One region of the Leucobacter chromiiresistens genome, then DNA from elsewhere that is predicted to be linked to it. Evidence: predicted binding sites of a transcription regulator. Region 1 holds the regulator's gene; the other holds the start of a gene.
What was found. The regulator HrcA, encoded in region 1, represses chaperone genes, less so after heat shock. The targets are predictions, from matches to a motif close to TTNGCACTCGNNNNNNNCGAGTGCNAA.
Positions count from the first base shown of each region.

Region 2: BLT44_RS14475 (FmdB family zinc ribbon protein) is a predicted target of HrcA. The motif match lies at 2,706-2,732, and genes of this name have one in related genera.

Region 1 is NZ_FNKB01000001.1:2,504,838-2,512,321, reverse strand. Features, by position in the region: gene BLT44_RS11490 (DUF1990 domain-containing protein) at 1-13, shown strand, start outside; gene hemW (radical SAM family heme chaperone HemW) at 62-1,288, shown strand; gene hrcA (heat-inducible transcriptional repressor HrcA) at 1,424-2,461, shown strand; gene dnaJ (molecular chaperone DnaJ) at 2,516-3,619, shown strand; gene BLT44_RS11470 (16S rRNA (uracil(1498)-N(3))-methyltransferase) at 3,622-4,398, shown strand; gene BLT44_RS11465 (C4-dicarboxylate transporter DctA) at 4,373-5,740, opposite strand; gene BLT44_RS11460 (ATP-binding protein) at 5,917-7,275, shown strand; gene BLT44_RS11455 (response regulator) at 7,272-7,484, shown strand, end outside.
Region 2 is NZ_FNKB01000002.1:307,641-315,124, reverse strand. Features, by position in the region: gene BLT44_RS14485 (FdhF/YdeP family oxidoreductase) at 1-809, shown strand, start outside; gene fmdA (formamidase) at 917-2,170, opposite strand; gene BLT44_RS14475 (FmdB family zinc ribbon protein) at 2,214-2,501, opposite strand; gene modA (molybdate ABC transporter substrate-binding protein) at 2,760-3,596, shown strand; gene BLT44_RS14465 (ABC transporter permease) at 3,668-4,447, shown strand; gene moaA (GTP 3',8-cyclase MoaA) at 4,506-5,600, shown strand; gene BLT44_RS14455 (molybdenum cofactor biosynthesis protein MoaE) at 5,617-6,030, opposite strand; gene BLT44_RS14450 (ThiF family adenylyltransferase) at 6,027-7,277, opposite strand; gene BLT44_RS14445 (MoaD/ThiS family protein) at 7,326-7,484, shown strand, end outside.

The DNA.
Region 1 (7,484 bases):
CAAGCGCACGTGATCGTGCGACGACTCGCGACTCGCCGCGCTGCATCCGAGGGGGAGCTCCGTGCCGAGCGCGCTGCCTGACGGCGATCCCGCTCCCGAAGACGGCTCGCTGCCGGGCGGGGTGGAGATCGGGGCCGAGGGGCGCCGATTCGGCGTCTACGTGCACGTGCCCTACTGCCGCGTGCGCTGCGGGTACTGCGATTTCAACACGTACACCGCGAGCGAGCTCGGCGGCACCTCGCGCGGCGACTACGCGGCGCAGGTCGGGCGCGAGCTGGCGCTGGGCGGCCGGGTGCTGCGCGACGCGGGGCTCCCCGAGCGCCCTGCCTCGACGGTCTTCTTCGGCGGCGGCACCCCGACGCTGCTCCCGGCCTCCGACCTCGCCGCCATGCTCGGCCGCATCCGCGACGAGTGGGGGCTCGCGGGCGGCGCCGAGGTGACGACGGAGGCGAACCCCGACTCGGTCGACGCGGCGTACCTGCAGACGCTGGCCGATGCGGGGTTCACCCGGGTGAGCTTCGGCATGCAGTCGGCGGTGCCGCACGTGCTCGCGACGCTCGACCGCACGCACTCGCCCGAGCGCGTGCCGCTGGTCACGCGGTGGGCTCGCGATGCGGGCCTGCAGGTGAGCGTCGATCTCATCTACGGAACGCCGGGGGAGAGCCTGGGCGACTGGGAGCGGTCGATCGACGCGGCCCTGGCGTGCGAGCCCGACCACATCTCCGCGTATGCGCTCATCATCGAGCGCGGCACGAAGCTGGCCGCGCAGATCCGACGCGGCGAGGTCGCCGCGCCCGACGAGGATCTGCACGCGGAGATGTACGAGCTCGCCGATGCGCGCTTCGCGGAGGCGGGGTTCTCCTGGTACGAGATCAGCAACTGGTCGCGCTCGCCGGAGACGCGTTCGCGGCACAACCTGGCCTACTGGACGGGTGAGGACTGGTGGGCGGCGGGCCCCGGTGCGCACAGCCACGTGGGCGGCGTGCGCTGGTGGAACGTGAAGCATCCGGGCGCGTACGCGCAGCGCATCGAGCGGGGCGTGTCGCCGGCGCATTCGCGGGAGTCGCTCACCGACGAGTCGCGGCGCGAGGAGCGCATTCTGCTGGAGACGAGGATCGTCGACGGTCTGCCCGCCGACGTGCTGAGCGCCGGTGAGCGCCGCGCGATCCCGCAGTTGATCGCCGACGGGCTCATCGAGGGGCGGGCGGCGATCGCGGGCCGCGTCGTGCCGACCCTGCGGGGGCGCCTGCTCGCCGATACCGTCGTGCACCGGCTGCTCGGCGCCTGATGCGGGCGGGCGTCCGCGCCCTGCGGGCACGGGATGCCCGCGGCGTGTTCGCTGCGAGCGGGAACCGCCGGAGAGCGCGCGCCCTGCGCTAGACTTGGCACTCGGAGCAAGTGAGTGCCAGGGTCAGGAGGGGCGATGGTTTCGGAGCGCAGCCTCGCGGTGCTGCACGCGATCGTCGGCGATTACGTGTCGTCGAACGAACCCGTCGGGTCGAAGGCGATCGTCGAGCGCCACAGCTTCGGCGTCTCCGCCGCGACGATCCGCAACGACATGGCGCTGCTCGAGGAGGACGAGCTGATCGCGCAGCCGCACACCTCGTCGGGCCGGGTGCCGACCGACAAGGGCTATCGCCTGTACGTCGACACGCTCGCGCGCATCCGCCCGCTGACCTCGGCGCAGCGCTCCGCCATCGAGCGGTTCCTGGGCGAGTCCTCCGACCTCGACGACGTGATGGCGCGCACCGTGCGCCTGCTCTCTCAGCTCACCAATCAGGTCGCGGTCGCGCAGTATCCCTCGCTGCGCCGCACCGTCGTGCGCCACATCGATCTCGTGGCGCTCGGCGAGGATCGGGTGCTCAGCGTGCTCATTCTGGGAAGCGGCGTAGTCGAGCAGCAGGTGGCCCTGCTGCCGGCGTCGCGCGTGACGGAGGCGTGGGTGCACGGGCTGCGCCAGCGGATCGCCGAGGCGGCGGTCGGCAGCGACGTCGAGTCTGCGGCGCGGGCGGTGGCCCGGCTCGACGAGGATCTGCTGCAGTGGTCGCAGCCCGACGAGGCCGAACTCGTGAAGCGCGTGCTCGCGGTCGTGCTCGGGCAGCTGCAGGCGAACCGCAACGACCGGATCGCGGTGGCGGGTGCGGCGAACCTGTCGCGGCCGGGCGGCGAGTTCGCCGGTTCGCTCCCCGTCGTGCTCGAGGCGATCGAGGAGCAGGTGACGCTGCTCCGGCTCTTCGGCGAGCTGGCGCACGACGACCGCGAGGTCTCGGCGTCGATCGGACGCGAGAACGAGGCGTACGGCCTCTCCGAGACCTCGATCATCGCGTCGAAGTACGAGGACGGCGTTGCGATCTCGAAGCTCGGCGTGCTCGGCCCGCTGCGCATGGACTACGCGGGCAACATCGCCACGGTGCGTGCCGTCGCACGCTATCTCAATAGATTCCTGGGGGAGGAGCGGTAGCGTCCGCCCACCCCGCCCATCATTTTCATCCCCGACCCTGAGGAGCAGAACAGCGTGGCCGATCATTACGAGACTCTCGGTGTCTCCCGCGAAGCGAGCCCCGAAGAGATCAAGAAGGCCTACCGGCGACTCGCCCGGCAGCTGCACCCGGATGTGAATCCGAGCGAGGAGGCGGCTGATCAGTTCAAGAACGTGACGCACGCCTACGACGTGCTCAGCGATCCCGAGCAGCGCCAGCGGTACGACATGGGCGGCTCGCAGGGCGGCGCCGCCGGCTTCGGCGACATCTTCGAGACGTTCTTCGGCGGCGGGGGCTTCGGCGGCGCCGGCCAGCGCGGGCCGCGATCCCGCTCGGAGCGCGGGGACGACGCGATGATCCGCGTCGACGTCTCGCTCGAGGACGTCATCTTCGGCACGCAGCGTGAGATATCGGTGAACACTGCAGTGCTGTGCGAGGTGTGCCAGGGGAGCTGCACGCAGCCGGGCACGCACCCGGTCACGTGCGACGTGTGCGGCGGCCAGGGGCAGGTGCAGCGTCAGGTGCGCTCGCTGTTCGGCAACGTCGTCACGATGCATCCGTGCGGCAGCTGCCAGGGGTACGGCACGATCATCGAGCACCCCTGCGTGGAGTGCGCGGGCAAGGGCCGGGTGCGCGAGCGTCGCACCTTCCCGATCGAGGTGCCCTCGGGCATCGATACGGGCACGCGCCTGCAGATGCGCGGCGGCGGCGAGGTCGGGCCGGGCGGCGGGCCGAACGGCGACCTGTTCATCGAGTTCCGGGTGATGCACCACGACACCTTCAGCCGCGACGGCAACGATCTGCTCTGCACGATGCAGCTCTCCATGACCGACGCGATCCTCGGGGCGCAGGCGAAGCTCGCCGGTCTCGACGGCGAGGTCGAGGTGGCGGTCGAGCCCGGTGTGCAGTCGGGCGACATGCTCACGATCCGCGGCCGCGGCATCCAGGGGCTGCGCAGCACGACGCGCGGCGATCTGAAGATCGCGGTGCAGGTCACGACGCCCACGAAGCTGTCGAACCGCGAGAAGGATCTGGTGCGGCAGCTCGCCTCGCTGCGGAAGGACGACGCCCCGCATCTCGGCGAGTTCCATCAGGGGTTCTTCGGCAAGATCCGCGATCGCTTCTTCCGTCAGGGCTGAGGGTGGCGAACCTCTACTACCGCGAGGATCTCGACGACGCGGGCCTCGCTCCGGGGTCGCTCGTGGAGATCGGCGGTGAGGAGGGCCGCCACGCCGTGCGCGTGAGTCGGCTGCGCGTGGGGGAGCGCATCCTGATCGGCAACGGGGCGGGAGCGCTCGGCGAGGGAGTCGTCGATGCGGTCGAGAAGGATCGCTGCACGGTGCGCATCGATCGGGAGGTCTCCCGGCCCGCACCACCCGGCCCCCGAGTCGTGCTCGTGCAGGCCCTCGCGAAGGGGGATCGCGACGAGCGCGCCGTCGAGCAGGCCACGGAGTTCGGCGCCGACGCGATCGTGCCGTGGCAGGCCGCCCGCTCGGTCTCGCGTTGGGATGGCGCCGGGGGCGAGGAGAAGACCGCAAAGGGTCTCGCGAAGTGGCGGCGCATCGCCCGCGAGGCGTCGAAGCAGTCGCTCCGAGCCGCTGTTCCCGAGATTCGGGAGCCCACGACGCTCGATGCGCTGTGCGGCATCGCGGCGTGCGAGGATCGCGCGGTGATCGTGCTGCACCCGCGGGGTGCCGCCCGTCTGTCGGAGTGGGCGCGCACCGCGGCCGCGTCAACTGACGAGCTGCAGGAGGCGGTGCTCGTCGTCGGGCCGGAGGGCGGGTTCGCGGATGCGGAGCTCGACGCGTTGGAGGCGGCGGGGGCCGCGGTGCTGCTGCTGGGGGACACGGTGCTCCGCACCTCCTCCGCGGGCCCCGCGGCGATCGCGGTGCTCAATGCGGCGTTCGCCCGGTGGTGAGCTCGTTCGCCGCGTTCCCGTGAGCGTCGCCGCTCAGGGTCGATTCGTCGAACGGCACCTCGCCGCGCAGCACCCGTCGCACGCGTGCGATGTCGATCTGGCGCGTCCATGTACCGAGCAGGAGCGTCGCGACCGCGTTGCCGGTGAAGTTGGTGAGCGCGCGCCCCTCCGACATGAAGCGGTCGATCCCCACGATCACGCCGACCCCGTCGACGAGCTCCGGGCGGTAGGCCTGCAGTCCGCCGGCGAGAGTCGCGAGCCCGGCGCCTGTGACTCCGGCGGCCCCCTTCGAGGCGATGATCATGAAGACGAGCAGCCCGATCTGCTCGCCGATGCTCATCGGGTCGCCCATGCCGGCGGCGATGAAGAGCGAGGCCATCGTAAGGTAGATGGCGGTGCCGTCGAGGTTGAACGAGTACCCCGTGGGTACGGTGATGCCGACGACGGGTGTCGAGACGCCCGCGTGCTCCATCTTGGCGATCAGCCGCGGCAGTGCCGATTCGGAGGAGGAGGTGCCGACGATCAGCAGGTACTCGCGCCCGAGGTACTTCATGAGCGCGAAGATGTTGAGGCGGGTGACCGCGTAGAGCAGCGTGCCGAGCACGCCGACGATGAAGACGATGCAGGTGAGGTAGAACCCCGCCATGAGCACCCCGAGGCTCCAGATGGCTGAGGCTCCCGTCTTGCCGACGACCGCGGCGATCGCCCCGAATGCCCCGATCGGGGCGAGCCAGAGGATCATGCCGAGCACCCGGAAGACGAGCGTCTGCAGGTGCCGCACCGCGTGCATGACGGGGGCGGCGCGATCGCCGAGGCCCTGGAGCGCGAATCCGGTGAGCAGCGCGATGAAGAGCACCTGGAGCACGCTCTCGCCGGTGAGGGCCGAGAAGAACGTCGTCGGGATGATGCCGAGCACGAACTCCTGTGTACTGCTGCTCTCGCCCTCGACCGCGTACTCCGCTCCCTGCATGTCGAGCCCGGTGCCCGGGTGGAGCAGATTTCCCACCACGAGTCCGATCGCGAGGGCGAACGTCGACATGAGCATGAAGTACGCGAGGGCGAGCCCGCCGATCTTGCCGACGGTCGCGGCCTTCGCGATGGAGCCGACCCCGAGCACGATGGTGCAGAAGATGATGGGCGCGATCATCATCTTGATGAGCGCGACGAACGCCTTGCCGAGCGGTTCGAGCCGGACGGCGAGGTCGGGCAGCACGAGCCCGATGATCGCGCCGAGCGCGACGGCGGCGATGACCGCGACGTAGAGCCAGGTGTGCTTGTCCCAGGTCGTCCGGCGCCGTTTCCGCGTCGACGATCCGGTGTCGTGGGTGGTTGCCGTCGCCATGCTGCTCCTCCTGAGAACGCCGTTGTCGAGATGTCGCGCGGGCGCTGCGAGGCAGGGCCGCGGTGCGCTGATCACGTTAAGGCGCTCGCGCGCTCCGGGCGCTTTTCGGGCTTATCGGACCTCGAACGATGGGGATCGGTCGTCGCCGCGCGAGGCGACATGGCATGATATGACTCATGCGTCACCAGCGACGACGGAGCGCGACCTCCCGGGTATTCGTGGTGCTAATGTGCGGGGTGCTCGCCGTCAGCGTGATCGTCACCGCGCTCCTCCTGTGGGACAGTCGGCGCGCAGAGTACCGGCACTCCGAGCGCACGACGCGCGCTCTCGCCATCGCCCTGGCCTCGGCGCCGCATACCGCCCGCGCGTTGACCGAGCCGCCCGGATCCGCCGCCGCGATGGACGCGCAGGAGCGCGTCTCCCGACTCAGGCGGGATATCGGCGTCAGCTACATCACCGTGATGGATGCCTTCGGAACGCGCCTCACCCACCCCGACCCGACGCAGATCGGGAGGCACTACCGCGGTACGATCCCCGACGAAGCCGAGCCCTTCACGGAGCGGTGGACCGGTACGCTCGGCCCCTCCATCCGCACGATCGCTCCCGTCGCGGATGCCTCCGGTCGCACCATCGGGTGGGTCTCCGTCGGCATCACCGTCAGCTCGATCGCCCAGGAGATCTCGCGCGAGATCCCGCTCGTACTCGCGGTGAGCGGCGCGTTCGCGGCCGTGGGAGCGGTCGCCGCGCTCGCCGGGCGGAGGATCACACGGCGGATCACCGGCGATCTCTCAGCCGAAGCCGTGCGAGAGGCGCTGGTCTCGCACGACTCGTTGCGCACGCTCAGCGAGTCGCTGCGGGCGCAGACCCACGAGCACGCGAACCGTCTGCACGCGGCGATCGCCCTCCTCGAACTCGGCAGGCCGGACGAGGCAATCGAGATGCTCGCTGCCACCGCCTCTCGAAGCCAGGCGCTCGCCGATCTGGTCGACGCTCCCGAGGAGCTCGATCCCGTCGTTCGCGCCGTGATCGTGGGGAAGACCGCGCAGGCGTCCGAGCGCGGCGTCTCCGTAGCCGTCGACATCGCCCCGGCGCTCCCGCAGCTTCCGCTCGGCACGATGGAGCTCGTCTCCGTCGTCGGCAACCTCATGGACAACGCGATCGACGCCGCGGCTGCGAGCAGCGTCACGCCCCGCGCGGTCGATCTGCGCATGGCGGGTGGAGCGCCGGGCGAGGTGCTCATCGAAGTGTCGGATTCCGGCGACGGATTCGGCGCCGAAGCCCGGAGGTCGATGTTCGACTGGGGCGTCTCGACGAAGCGGGTCGCCCCGCACCGAGCGGGCGAGGGGCGGGGAGTCGGCCTCGCGCTCGTCGACCGCATCGTGCGCGAGGGCGGCGGATCGATCGCAGTCGGCGAAGCCCCGACGACCTTCTCGGTCCGGCTGCCGCTCCGCAGGCCCCGGGGCGGCGTTCCGACGGAGCCGTCGGCCGTCGAGCGTGCAGTGCCGTCGACGCGGTCGACGTCGGGGGCGCGGTGATCAGGCTTGCGCGCGCGGCGGACGATCCGATCCGCGTCATCACCGTCGACGACGATGCGCTCGCGCTCGAACTGCATCGCGCCCACCTGGCACGGATCGGAGGGTTCCGGGTGGTCGCCGAGTGCACCGGTGCGCATGCCGCGGTCGCCGCGCTCACCCGAACGGCGCACCGGGCCGATCTGGTGCTGCTCGACGTGACGATGCCGGAC
Region 2 (7,484 bases), on a different contig from region 1:
TCACGGGCGAGGAGGCGCTGATCCTCCCGGTGCTCGGGCGCACGGAGGTGGACGTGCAGCTCAGCGGCCCCCAGTACGTCACGGTCGAGGACACGGTCTGCGCGGTCCACGCATCGCACGGGCAGGTGCCGCCCATCTCCGAGCAGGTGCGGTCGGAGATCGCGATCATCGCCGGCATCGCCCACGCGACGCTCGGCTCCCGGCACGGCATCGACTGGCTCGCCATGATCGACGACTACGACGTGATCCGGGATCACATCTCGCGCGTCGTGCCGGGCTGCGAGGACTACAACGCGCGAACGCGCCGGAAGGACGGCTTCCTGCTGCCCAACGGCCCCCGCGACGAGCGGCGCTTCGACACCGCGACGGGGAAGGCCCGCATCACGGTGAACGAGCTGGAGCACGTCGAGTGCCCGCCCGGCCGGCTGATCCTGCAGACCGTCCGATCGCACGATCAGTTCAACACGACGATCTACAGCCTCAACGACCGGTACCGGGGCATCAAGAAGGGGCGCTCGGTGATCTTCGTGCACCCCGACGACCTCGCCGAGCTCGGTCTCTCGGACGGGCAGACGGTCGACATCTTCAGCGAGTGGAAGGATCAGCCCGATCGCGTGCTGCGGGGGTTCCGCACCGTGGCGTACCCGACGGCGCGCGGATGCGCCGCCGCGTACTTCCCGGAGGCGAACGTGCTGGTGCCGCTCGACAGCACCGCGCTCGAGAGCGGCACCCCGGTCTCGAAGGCGGTCGTGGTGCGGCTCGAGCCCTCGAACACGCCCGTGGGGGTGGGCCGGCCGGTCACGGTGTGAGTCCGGGGCCGGCGGCCGCCTCGGGGGGCGCGCAGGTCGCGTCGCGGGGCGGCCGCCCCGGGACGCGGTCTCGCCGACCCGCGGGGCGACCGCCTCGGGCCTCCGCGTCAGGCGGCGGCGCGCGGTGCGCCGATGCCCGGGTCGATCTGCGTCGGCCCGGCCTGGGAGGGGCGCGGGTCGAAGTCGAAGATCTCCGTCGGCAGGTAGACCGTGGAGCACGAATTCGGAATGTCGACGACGCCCGAGAGGCGACCCTCGATCGGCGCCGCTCCGAGCAGCAGGTACGCCTGCTCGGGGCTGTAGCCGAACTTGGTGAGGTACTCGATGGCGTGGAGGCACGCCCGCTGGTACGAGAGGTGCGAGTCGAGGTAGCGCTGCTCGCCGTCGAGCGTCACCGATGTGCCCGAGAAGGCGAGCCAGTGGCTGTACTGCGGCTCGACGTTTCCGGGCATGAAGATCGCGTTCTCGTGCACGCCGTAGGTCTCCATGCCGTTCGGGATCAGGTCGACGCGGAGGTCGATGAAACCGCCCATCTCGATCGCGCCGCAGAAGGTGATCTCACCGTCGCCCTGCGAGAAGTGCAGGTCGCCGACGGAGAGGTTGGCGCCATCGACGAAGACGGGGTAGAAGACGCGCGACCCCTTCGTGAAGTTCTTGATGTCCTGGTTGCCGCCGTTCTCCCGAGGCGGCGCCGTTCGCGCCGCCTCGCCGCCGACGCGCGCCCACTCCGCGCGGTCGAGACCTCCGAGCACGGCGTGATCGGCCTCGGGCGGCAGGGCGAGCGGGGGCACCCGGTCGGGGTCCGTGGCGATGAGCGCGGCCTCGCGGGCGTTCCACTTCGCGAGCAGCCCGGCCGACGGCGCCGTTCCCATGAGCCCCGGGTGGATGATGCCGGTGAACGACACCCCGGGCACGTGACGCGAGGTGGCCGTCTGGCCCGAGAAGTCCCAGATCGCCTTGTACGCGTCGGGGAACTGCTCGGTGAGGAAGCTGCCGCCGTTGCGCTTCGCGAAGATGCCCGTGTAGCCCCAGCCCTGCCCGGCGAGCGGCCCCGAATCCTCCTGCGGGATCGGGCCGACGTCGAGGATGTCGACGATGAGCAGGTCGCCCGGCTTCGCGCCCTCGACGCGGAACGGGCCGCTCAGCGTGTGCACGGTGAGCAGCGGGGCGTCGAGGATGTCTTGCGCCGAGTCGTCGTTGACGATCGCCCCGTCGAACCACTCGCGGCAGTCGACGCGGAAGGCGTCTCCCGGTTTCACGGTGGCGACGGGCGGGATCTCGGGGTGCCAGCGGTTGTGGCCCACCTGCTCCTGCTCGGTGAACTTCTTGCTCGAGTCCAGTCGGAATACGTGTTCGGGCATCGGGTCGTCCTCTCCTCCGGGTAGGGTGCTGCGGGTCGTACGGTCAGGGCCTCGGCAGCTTCGCGTGCAGCGGATTGCGGCTGACGGGCTGGCGCGGCGCGGCGCCGCGACCGGGCAGGCGATCCACCACCTGCGGCTCGTGCGCGCTGCGGGCGGCGCGATCGAGCAGGCCATACGCGCTGCCGCCCGAGGCGGAGAGGTGCGGGGCGGTGATCACGCGCTTCGCCAGCGCCCCGCAGGCGGCGCACTCCGCCTGTCGCGGCACATCGCTCATCGAGTACATCGCGTCGAACTCGCACCCCTCGGCGCAGCGGAAGCGGTAGTTCGGCATCAGCGCGCCCCGATCCAGCCGCCCGCGCGGCCGCCCGCTCGGCCGCGACCGCACCGGTACCCCGGCTGCTCTCGTTCGGGCCGTCTGCGCATTCCGATCCCCTCTCGCCGCACTGCGTGAAGAGCGGCCGAGGTCTCCCCCGGCCCAGCTCGTCGACCGGCTCCGGTGCTCGGAGGGTCGCTCTGCTCCAGAAACTAGTGGGAGATCCAACTCGCGTCAACCGTGTGCCCGCTCTCGCGGTCTCATACACTGAGAGCCATGACCGAGGCCGTGCGCGACCGCTTCCGGCGCGCGGGCGCCGCAGGGGTCGCCGTCGCCCTCCTCGCCCTGATGGGCTGCGGCACGGCCCCCGCCACGGAGGAGGCCGTCGGCGACGGGACCGGATCGCAGCTGTCGGGGAGCCTCACGATCGCAGCCGCCGCCTCACTGCAGGAGGTGATGACGGAGGTCGCCGACGATTTCACGGCGGAGCACCCCGACGTCGAGATTCGCGCGCTCACCTTCGACGGCTCCTCCGTGCTGGCCGCGCAGATCGTGGGAGGCGCCCCCGTCGACGTCTTCGCCTCCGCCGATGCGGCCACCATGCAGCGCGTCGCCGACGACGGCCTCCTCGCCACCGACCCCACGCTCTTCGCGACGAGCACCCTGCAGATCGCGGTCGCCCCGGGAAATCCGCTCGGCATCGAGTCGCTCGCCGACCTGGGGAGCGGCGCAGCGACCGGGGCGCAGCCGACGGTGGTGCTCTGCGCGGCGGAGGTGCCCTGCGGCGCGGCCGCGCGAGCGCTGCTCGACCGCGACGGCGTGGAGGTGCAGGCCGCCAGCGAGGAGCAGAACGTCACGGCCGTGCTCACGAAGGTCGCCTCCGGCGAGGCCGACGCCGGCCTGGTCTACCGTTCAGATGTGCTGCGCTCGGCCGGCGATGTCGTCGGCATCGAGATCCCCGCTGCCGAGACCGCCGCCGGCGATTACCTCATCGCCCCGATCGAGGGGTCGGCGTCGGGGGCCGCCGCGGAGGAGTTCGCCCGGTTCCTGCTGACGGACGCCGCGCAAACGCGCCTGCGGGAGCTCGGATTCGGCCCGGTGCCGGGGCCGTGAACGGGGTCGTGAGCGGGGGCGGGATCGCTCGCCGCCCGCCCCGTCGGGCGACGAGCCGCACCCGTCGCGCGGTGCCCGCGCTCGTGATCGGGCCCGCGCTGCTCGGCGGCGCCCTGCTCGTGCTTCCGCTCATCGCGCTGCTCTCGCGCATGAACTGGGCGGAGCTGCCGGCGACCCTCGCCGCGCCCGAGACCGGAAGCGCGCTGCTGCTCTCGCTCGGCACCGCGGGCGCGGCGACCCTCTGCTGCGTCGCGCTCGGCGTGCCCCTCGCCGTCGTGCTCTCCCGGGCGCGCGGCTGGTGGGCGGTGCTGCTGCGCGGCGTCGTGACGCTGCCGCTCGTGCTGCCGCCGCTCGTCGGAGGCCTGGCGCTCCTCTCCCTGCTCGGGCGCGGCGGGGTGCTCGGCGACGCCCTCGCCGACGCCGGCATCCGCATCCCGTTCACGACTGCCGCGGTGGTGATCGCGCAGACGTTCGTCTCGCTCCCGTTCCTCGTCATCTCCGTCGAGAGCGCGCTGCGCACCCTCACCCCCGCCTTCGCCGACGCCGCCGCCACCCTCGGCGCGACGCCCGCCGCGACCCTCTTCCGGGTCACCCTGCCGCTGATCCGCACCGGCCTCACCGCCGGCGTCGTGCTGTGCTTCACCCGCGCCCTCGGCGAGTTCGGCGCGACCGCGCTCTTCGCGGGCAACGCCGGGGGCACGACGCGCACCGTTCCGCTGGCGATCTACACGGCGTTCAACGGTGCGGGCGTGAGTCAGGACACGGCGCTGGCGCTCTCGCTGATCCTCATCGCCATCGCCCTCGCCGCCCTCTTCGTGGTGCAGGGGCGCGCCTCGGCCCGCACGATGTGACGCTCACCGCCCGCCCCGGAGCGCAGCTGCTAGGGTGGCGCGCAGGGGAGGTGCGGCGATGCCGAAGTCGATGCCCGTTGCGCGACCGCGGGGCCGCGCCCGACAGCTGCCCGCGACGGGAGGCGGCGGTCTCGCCGACACCCGCGGGCGGGCGCTCCGCGACCTCCGCATCTCGGTCACCGACCGGTGCAACTTCCGCTGCGTCTACTGCATGCCGAAGGAGCTCTTCGGCAGCGACTACCAGTTCATGGAGCGCGACGAGCTGCTCAGCTTCGACGAGATCGAACGGGTCGCCGGCGCGGCCGTGAGCCTCGGCGTCGACAAGCTGCGCCTCACGGGCGGCGAGCCGCTGCTGCGCCGCGGCATCGAGGAGCTCATCTCCCGTCTCGCGGCGCTGCGCACGCCCGACGGCCGGAAGCCCGACCTGGCGCTCACGACGAACGGCTCGGCGCTGCGCGTCAAAGCGGCCGGGCTGCGCGAGGCCGGCCTCGATCGCGTCACCGTCTCGGTCGACTCGCTCGAGGAGCACCGGTTCCAGGCGATCAACGACGTGCGGTTTCCGCTCGCCCGCGTCTTCGACGGCATCGACGCCGCTCGCGAGGCCGGCCTCGGGCCCGTGAAGGTGAACGCCGTCGTGAAGCGCGGGGTGAACGACGACGAGATCGTTCCGCTCGCCGAGCACTTCCGGCAGCGCGGTCACGTGCTGCGCTTCATCGAGTACATGGACGTCGGCGCGAGCAACGGGTGGGTGCTCGACGACGTCGTGCCGTCGGCGGAGATCGTCGCCCGCATCGATGCGGTGCACCCCCTCGCGCCCGTCGCCGAGACCCGCGAGGGGGAGACCGCGAAGCGGTGGCGCTACCGCGACGGCTCCGGCGAGATCGGCGTGATCTCGAGCGTGACGGGCGCCTTCTGCGGTACGTGCACGCGGGCACGGGTGTCGGCCGACGGCAAGCTGTACACCTGCCTGTTCGCGTCGCGCGGCTTCGATCTGCGCGATCTGCTGCGCTCGGGGGCGGGCGACGAGCAGGTGCGGAGCGCGCTCGCGGGCGTGTGGTCGGTGCGCGACGACCGCTACTCGGAGCTGCGCGCGCAACTCGGAGACGCGGCTCCGGATCGCGAGCGCATCGAGATGTCGTACATCGGCGGCTGACCGCGCTGCAGCGCCCCTACAGCCCCACCCACTCGCTCACGCCGTCGGCGAAGTGCTGGCGCTTCCAGATCGGCACCTCGTGCTTGATGCGCTCGACGAGGCGCTCGACCGCGGCGAAGGCCTCGGCGCGGTGCGGTGCGGATGCGGCCGCGACGAGGGCGGCGTCGCCGATTCGCAGCGCCCCGACGCGGTGCACGGCGGCGAGCCGCAGCCCGGTGGCCGCGCGCTCGGTCGCGACGCACTCGGAGATGAAGCGCTCCGCGTCGGGGTGCGCCCGGTAGTCGAGCGCCGCGACCCCGCGCCCGCCGTCGTGGTCGCGGACGATCCCGTGGAACATCACGAGGGCGCCGCACTCCGGCGCACCGACGGCGGCGCGCACCGCCGCCTCGTCGATCGGCTCGTGCGTGATGCCGGCTCCGGCGTCGTTCATGCGTCTCCCTCCGAGTCGCCCGCGCTCGACGGGCCGTCTGCTGCTCTGACGATGAGCTCCGGCGCGATCCTCGCGAGCTGCGCGATGCCGCCGCGCACGAAGCGCACGTCGGTGAACCCCTGCGACGCCAGCGCCTCGGCGGCGCGGATCGACCGCGGATCGCGTTCGCAGTACACGCGGATCGGCGCGTCGACGCCGCCCCCACCGTCGCCGGCGAGGTCGCCCGACTCGATGCGATCCACCCCGATCCGGGTCGCTGAACCGACGCGGCGCTCCGCGAACTCCTGCGCGGTGCGCACATCGATGACGCGGATCGCCGCTCCCCCGCGCAGCTCCTCGGCGAAGTCCGCGGCGTCGGCGCCGAGCGCGTGCGCCGCCGGCGCGGACTTCGTGGTGCCGCAGAACCGCTCGTAGTCGATCAGCTCGGTGACGGGGGCGGCCGCAGGGTCGCGCCGCACGTGGAGCTCCCGCGTGCGCGCCGCGAGCGCGTCGTACAGCAGCACCCGACCGATCAGGGGGTCGCCGATGCCCGTGATGAGCTTGAGGGCCTCGGTCGCCATGAGCGACCCCACCGTGCCGCACAACCCCGGCAGCACGCCGCCCACCGCGCAGTTGAGCACGCTCTCGGCGGGCGGCGGCACGGGGAAGAGATCGCGGTAGCCGGGGCCGTGGGCGTGCCACGCCACGCCGACCTGACCCGAGTACTGCAGAATGGCTCCCCACACGAGCGGCGTGCCCGAGAGCTCCGCCGCGTCGTTCGTGAGGTACCTCGTCGCGAAGTTGTCGCTCCCGTCGAGCACGAGGTCGTACTCGGCGAAGCGCTCGAGCGCGTTCTCGGCGGTCAGCCGCTCGCGGTGGCGCACGACCGAGACGGCCGGATCGAGGGCGCGCACCGACTCGGCGAGCGCATCGACCTTCGTGCGGCCCACATCCGAGGTGCGGTGGGTGACCTGCCGGTGCAGGTTCGACAGCTCGACGAGGTCGTCGTCGAGCAGCCCGATGCGGCCGACCCCGGCCCCCGCGAGGTAGGGCGCACTCGCGCACCCCAGGCCGCCTGCGCCGACCACGAGCACGCTCGCGCCGGCGAGCCGCCGCTGCGCCTCCTCGCCGAATCCCGGGAGGGTGATCTGCCGCTGCGCTCGGGCCGCCGCGCTGTCGGTCAGCGATGCGGCGGGCGCGACGAGCGGGCCGGGCCGGGCGCTCGCGCGCTCCGACTGCGTCGACCGAGTACCACGCACCGCAGGCATGCCCCCAGTCTACGAGCCGCCCCGGCAGGGGTTCGCTACCATGGCGGTATGGCTCGCATCACCGTCAGATACTTCGCGGCCGCCGCCGATGCCGCCGGCCTCGAGGAGGAGGCCTGGGAGCTCGACGCGCCGGCGACGCTCGCGGCGCTCCGCGCCGAGCTGGTCGAGCAGTACGGCGAGACCATGCATCGGGTGATCCGCTCCGGC